DNA from 2 places in the Arthrobacter sp. TmtSoilC77 genome. Region 2 is predicted to be linked to the other one. Evidence: riboswitches for the same ligand, from Rfam matches in the RefSeq annotation. Region 2 holds a riboswitch; the other holds the start of a gene.
The links. A riboswitch is a leader RNA that binds a small molecule or an ion and turns the genes downstream of it on or off. The one in region 2 is predicted to bind cyclic di-AMP.
Positions count from the first base shown of each region.

Region 1: another riboswitch for cyclic di-AMP. It lies ahead of AC6I99_RS20620 (hypothetical protein); the one in region 2 lies ahead of AC6I99_RS04155 (aggregation-promoting factor C-terminal-like domain-containing protein).

Region 1 covers NZ_AP046050.1:4,461,307-4,464,702, reverse strand. Annotated here, with positions in the region: gene AC6I99_RS20620 (hypothetical protein) at 1-1,183, opposite strand, end outside; cyclic di-AMP (ydaO/yuaA leader) riboswitch at 1,186-1,336, opposite strand; gene AC6I99_RS20615 (hypothetical protein) at 1,466-1,699, opposite strand; gene AC6I99_RS20610 (ATP-dependent DNA ligase) at 1,747-2,814, shown strand; gene AC6I99_RS20605 (DUF6480 family protein) at 2,912-3,199, opposite strand; gene AC6I99_RS20600 (alpha/beta fold hydrolase) at 3,324-3,396, opposite strand, start outside.
Region 2 covers NZ_AP046050.1:863,722-867,117, reverse strand. Annotated here, with positions in the region: gene AC6I99_RS04165 (response regulator transcription factor) at 1-68, shown strand, start outside; gene AC6I99_RS04160 (sensor histidine kinase) at 72-1,565, shown strand; cyclic di-AMP (ydaO/yuaA leader) riboswitch at 1,700-1,857, shown strand; gene AC6I99_RS04155 (aggregation-promoting factor C-terminal-like domain-containing protein) at 1,863-2,675, shown strand; gene AC6I99_RS04150 (alpha-amylase family glycosyl hydrolase) at 2,715-3,392, opposite strand.

The sequences.
Region 1 (3,396 bases), 3.6 Mb from region 2:
GAACCGGGCTCGGGGCCGGCTGGGTTGGAACAGGAGTTGTCACGCCCGGGACGGGAACAACAGCCGACGGGACTGCCGAAGGCACCCAAACAGGATCCGCGAGTGACACTTGCGGAGTCGGAAGGGACGACGACGGCGCCTGGTCGGGTGCCTCTCCTGACGACTGCGTTGCTACGGTTGCCGGCTTTCCGGCCTCGCTGGTGGCCGACGACGCTGAGGCGCTGGCGTAGGACGAGCTGGGTGCAGGGGTAGCCGAAGTTGACTGCCTGCTGTCGCTACCCGTCTTTGCGTCGCTTGCTTCCTGGGCCGGTGTTTCCTGCCCGAAGAAGGGAAGCTCGAAGGCCTGGCTCATGGTGCCAACGGTCAATACCAAGCCCAAGGCCCCAGCGACGACTGCCATGCGCTGGCCCATTGTTTTGACCGAGGCGGCCTTGGTGAGCACGGCGTGTGGTTCATGGCTGAAGGATGATCCACCCAGTGATGACCCACCCAAGGATGAAGCTCCGAAGGCAGGGGCGCCGCCTGCCGGGGTTTCGCCAGCACTTGCCGACTTTCGGGCCGTACCGCTCCCGGATTCCTGTGCGCGAAGGGCTTTCCGGCTTGCGAGACCAGAGGCGGCGGTCGCGGCTGCGGCGAGCTGTGCGGGGCTCTTAGCCTGAACGATTGGGATGGCAGCGGTGGCAGGTTCGGGATTCGCCGCGGGTTCGGGCACGACCGGTTCGGGCCGCTGAACGATCGGGATGGCAGCGGTGGCAGGTTCGGGATTCGCTGCGGGTTCGGACGCGACCGGTTCGGGCGCCTGAACAGCTGGAATCGCAGCAGTTGCCGGCTCCAGGGGAGCAGGGTCCGCCGGAGCTGTCACTGCTGGAGCAGAATCCGCTGGTGCTGTTTCTGCTGGAGCAGTTTCAGTGGGGACTGTCTCAGCAGAAATAGCTGCCTGGGCTGCCCGTTCACGCTCTGCCGCCCGAGCGGCCGCGCGCGTAGTGGGTGCCGCAGTTTGGGGATTGGAAGCAGAGGCGGGAATAGAAGGAGTGGCGGGTTCCGGCGTCGTGTCTGCTAAACCTGCTTCTGCTTCCGGCGTGCTGGTGGAGGATCCGCTGGGTTGGGCCCGACGGCGTCCGGTTGGCTGGGTACGCTCGCGCGCTATTTGGGCGCGGCGCGGCTGATCCATGGTTGGGGACATGGTGGTTGCCTCTCAACGCCTGCGAGGTTAGCTGTCGGGTTCGGACGAGGCCGTCCGGCCGCACATGGCGGCTTCACCCCAAGGGCCTAGGGAAAATCAGGCCCGGGAACTCTGGGTCCCCCGTCTCTGCCGCGGGTCTGGCGGATTCCGGTTTGCGGCAGAGCTCGGCGTCAACCCGGAAGCGGCCCGGCGGAGATGAGGGTCGCTCTTCGACGGTACATGAGCGGCATAGCAAAGTCACATTAATGTAACGGGCGGGACGCCTTCCGGCTCGAAGGCCCGTTAGGACTTAGGCTCCGGGGCCGGAGCCGGGGCTGGCAGCTCGTACTGGATCCTTTGGACTTGGTGTGCGTAATGGGTCTCGGGTCGGAAAATTTCGTCTGCCACACCAAGCATCCCACCCGTGGCGCCGCGCCGGACTTTACCCTTGCTGTTCTGGCGCAAGACCCAGAACCAAAGGGCCGCAATGAGGGCAGGTGCTGCCAGCACTGCCACTAGTACGGCCAAGATATCCATGGCCCAAGACTAGCTTCCGCCGCGGGCGGCAGGTAGAACATAGTCGTATGGACCTCCCAGTGATGCCGCCCATTTCGCCCATGCTTGCCAAGTCTGTTCCTTCGATCCCTGATGTGGGTCATTTTGAGCCAAAGTGGGACGGGTTCAGGACCATCGTTTTCAAAGATGGCGATGAGATCATCCTGGGTAGCCGAAACGAACGTCCCATGACACGGTATTTCCCTGAGCTGGTGGAAGCCCTTCGGAAGAATCTCCCGGACAAATGCGTGATCGACGGCGAGATCGTCCTGATAACTGGGAACAGGCTCGATTTCGAGGGTCTTCAGCAGCGCATCCATCCCGCCGACAGCCGTGTGCGGATGCTGGCCGAAAGCACCCCGTCCTCCTTCATCGGATTCGACATCCTCGCGCTGGGAGACGAGAACCTTATGGACAAGCCGTTTTCCGAGCGTCGCGCCGCCTTGGAGAAGGCACTGGCCAAGGCTGAGGCGCCCGTTTACGTAACACCGGCGGTGACGGAACTCGATCAAGCACAGGAGTGGTTCGTGCAGCTCGAGGGCGCCGGGCTTGACGGCATACTTTCCAAACCGCTCGAGGGGACGTATCAACCGAATAAGCGCGTCATGTTCAAAACCAAGCATGAACGGACCGCGGACTGCGTGGTAGCCGGATTCCGCTGGCATAAAACGGGAAAGGTTGTCGGGTCGATGCTGCTTGGGCTGTATAACGACGCCGGCCAGCTGCAGCACGTTGGGGTGGTGGCTTCCTTTCCCATGGCCAAGCGCGAAAGCCTGGTGGCTGAACTTGAGCCATACCAGACGGAGTTCAGCGAACATCCTTGGGGTCAGTGGGCCGACCAAGGAGATGCCGCCGCTACTGGTTCCCGGATGCCGGGCGCGCAAAGCCGGTGGAGCGGCGGCAAGGACTTCTCCTTTGTTCCCCTTCGGCCCGAGCTCGTCATCGAGGTTGCCTATGACTACATGGAAGGCGACCGGTTCCGGCACACCACCCAGTTTCGTCGATGGCGGCCGGACCGGACTCCGGAGAGCTGTACCTATTCGCAGCTGGAGGAGCCAGCTGACTATGACCTCGGGGAGATACTGAGGCTGCCGTAACCGGAATGGGTCGCCGCTAATACGTTGCCCCCGCTAATACGTTGCTGGCCCGCTCATGCGTTGCTGGCCAGCGACGGGATAGCGGCTTGGAGACGAGCTACTCTTCGTGTCCTTGGTCGCTGCTCATGCTGCCCTCCGCCGGTGGGGTTTCGCCCGGAGGTACGCCGCCTCCAGGCTCGAGTCCCGTGACGTTGCCGTCCAGGGGATCGGGGTTGGCGGAAGCTGCGGGATCGTCGTCCTCGTCCTGGCGCATGTCGGGATCCGTGTGGACATCGTCGGTGTCGCCGGCAGTGACGCCAGCGGTGTCGCCTGTCGTGTCGGCTGGCTCGGCGTCGCCGGAAACTCCGAAGGTCCGGGGATCGTCCTCAGGGTCATAGCTGGTCATGGTCACCCTTCCTAAGCAAACTTACTTTTGTGCTTGCCCGGCCAGCCTAGTCTCCAGGTCGCAAACCCAACAAGGGGCACCCACGCCGGGTTACGCCGTCGTGCATGAGTGCTTGCATCAGTGCCTAACTCTGGCGGGAGGTGGCAGCGACGAAGCTCATGATGGCGTCCGCAACAGCTTTCGGCCGCATGTGCTGG
Region 2 (3,396 bases):
AAGCCAACCACCCGCCAATGATCCACACCATCCGTGGCGCTGGCTACGTCATCAAGCCTGCGGACTGAATCTTGTCCACCTCTTCCGGAGTAGCCCGTAAGACCCAGCGGAACTGGCTCAATCCCTCCACCTGGCATCTGCGCACGCGGTTGGTCCTGGTGGCGATGGCATTGCTGGTGGCGATTTGCGGTGCAGTTGGAGTGGTTAGTTACGCCTCCATGGACATGTACTTCAACAAACAGCTCGACAAGCAGTTGGAGCAGGCGTCAGGCCGCGCGAATGACTTCGGCAGACCGCCGTCGAACTTTCCCTCCAGCGGTCGGCCGGATCCCCTTGAGGCCCGTGGCCAAGGCGCCGGGACACTTAACGCGAGGATCGATGGTTCCACGGTCATCAACTCGGGCTTCCTCAACGCAAACGGTCGCCGCGTCGCACTCTCGGCAGAAGACAAGCAGATCCTGCTCTCGCTCCCCCGCGACAACCGGCCCGTAGACCGTTCATTGTCCAACGGCGACTATCGGCTGGTGGCAGTTGAGACCAATTACGGCGATGTGATTGCGACAGGCCTGCCGTTGGCTGACAAGCAAAATGCCGAGGCCTCGCTGGTATGGACCATGGTGTTTGTTTCACTTGGCGGCCTGGTGCTGATCGGCCTCGCCGGCACCGTGATCATCCGCCGGACCATGCGGCCACTGGAGCAACTCTCGGAGGTTGCAACGAAAGTATCGCGCCTTCCCCTCGACGCCGGTGAGGTGGCACTCGCGGTGCGCGTACCGCCGTCGGCCGCTCATCCTGGAACTGAAGTGGGCAGCGTGGGCCACGCTTTGAACCAAATGCTCAACAACGTTTCCAGGGCCCTGGAAGCCCGTCAGGAGAGCGAAACCAAGGTCCGGCAGTTCGTTGCCGATGCCTCCCACGAACTTCGGACACCGCTGACCGCCATCCGTGGATACACCGAGCTGCTTCGTATGACGGAGAACTTCACGGAGGACGGCAGGAAGTCGCTGGCGCGGGTCCAGAGCCAGTCGGAACGGATGACCACGCTTGTGGAGGACCTGTTGTTGTTGGCGCGTCTGGACGAAGGCCAGCCGTTGAAGGTCACGGATGTGGACCTGACGCAGCTGGTGATCGAGACAGTCAGCGACGAAAAGGTGATGGCACCGGACCACATCTGGAAGCTCCAACTCCCTGACGAGCCCATTACGGTGCGCGGGGACGCAACCCAGCTGCATCAGGTGCTGGCCAATCTGCTGTCCAACGCCCGCAAGCACACCGATCCCGGTACCACGGTGGTCACAGGCGTCATGCTTTCCGCCGACGGTAGCGCGGTGGTCACGGTCACGGACAACGGGCCTGGTATTCCGGCTGCTTTCCAGGGGCGTATCTTCTCGCGTTTTGCCCGGGCTGACGCGGCGAGATCGGGGTCGGAAGGGACCTCAGGATTGGGCTTGTCAATCGTCGAATCCATCGTCCAGGCGCATGGCGGCAGTGTGGAAGTAACGTCCCAGCCGGGACGCACGGAGTTCACTCTCCGACTCCCCGCAGCTTTGAACGAACGCATATAACGAATCGGGCAACATGACTCGCCGTGAGCGTGATCTCTGTTACCCAAATGTGACTTAAGCCGAAACCTCCTGTACCTTCGAAAGGGTGGGTCGCCCCTAACTGGCCCACACCCGGGATGCGCCGAGCTCTGCCACTTCCCGGAGTTCCGTTCTCATTCGAGGCAGAGACGGGGGACCCAGAGTCTCCGGGCACAGTACTTTCCTTGCCCTTGGGGTGAAGCCGCAGCTACGCGCGCGGCCGGATGACCTCATCCGAACCCGACAGCTAACTCCGCAGGCGCTGAGAGGTAATCACACATGTCTGAATTCAACGATCAGACGCGCCCTTCCGCGCGTCACCGTGACGAACACAACGCTCCCCTGACGAAGTCGCAAAGCGTTCTGAAGAACGCTGCACGCCGCGGCAAGACCGGGCAACGAATGTCTGTTGTTGCAGGAGTCGTTGCCGCAGCATTGGGCGTCGCATCGCTTGGCCAGGCCGCAAACGCCGCATTCAATCTCCCCGAAACGAGCCGGGCGTCCGAGACGCAGGCTACCGCCCAGGCCAGCAACAAAACAGCTGAAATCTCGGCGTCCCTGGATGCTGCTGCCAAGAAGGGCGCTGCAGACAGGGCCGCTGCAGACCAGGCAGCTGCCGCACAAGCCGCTGCCGAAAAGGCTGCGGCCGAGAAAGCTGCCGCCGACCAGGCAGCTGCCGCACAGGCCGCCGCCGAAAAGGCTGCCGCTGATGCAGCCGCCAAGCAGGCTGCCGATGCCGCCGCTGCTGCAGCCGCAGCCGCAGCCGCCACTCCCAAGGCCGTGGACGATCCCGCCGCTGCCAAGGCATACGCCGCCAGCATCCTCGCCAACTACGGCTGGGGTCCGGGCGAAATGACTGCCCTGAACACACTGTGGGAGAAGGAATCCAACTGGCGGACCACCGCGACCAACACCTCCAGTGGTGCCTACGGAATCGTGCAGTCATTGCCCGCTTCGAAGATGGCAACCGCAGGCGATGACTGGCTGACCAACTACCAGACCCAGATCAAGTGGGGCCTGAACTACATCAAGGAACGCTACGGTTCCCCCTCGGCGGCCCTTGCCTTCCACTTGGCCAACAACTGGTACTAAGCCAACTCGATAAGCAGGCTTGAGCCCACCCCAGCGGGCTCAAACCATGCAGGGCCCGATTGCCGCCCCGCTTTCCGCCGTTCGCAGCAGTGATCTACTGATGCGCCCGGGCGGGAGGCGGGGCGGTTTTCGCCGCACCAAGGCCGAAGCCTGGTTCTTTGACGCCGGAGCCGGGTGATCACAGAGCGAGCGTTCTGGTCCACACATCAGCGACCTCCCGTCATTCTGGTCGACCCCCGGTTCAAGGACGGATGGCTGATTCGAGATGGCAGCCACAGGAGGCTGCCAGCGACGGAACACTTTCAATTCCCAAGGGCGCATCATCAGCGATGCTTCAGTGGCATAGTTGCCAAGCACCTGGTCCGCAGAAGCCCAGGAAGCGTCATCGATGTCCGCTTCTACTTCGCGATCTGAGAAGTTGCCGAGGACAAGCATCTCCACTCCGTCCAGGGAACGCACAAAAGCATAGACATTCCGGTCGAAGGGCAAGAGCATCCTGAAGTCGCCGTGCGAGATCACAATATCGGAGTGGCGCAACCCGATTAGTTGCCTGTAGAACGTGAATACAGATTCCGGATCATCGATTTGTGCCTCGGCGTTGATGGAACTGGAATTGGGATTCACCCCTATCCATGGCGTGCCATTGGAGAAACCAGCCCCGGGAGTCGAATCCCAGTGAAACGGTGTGCGGGCATTGTCGCGGTTAAGAGGACGCACCGCC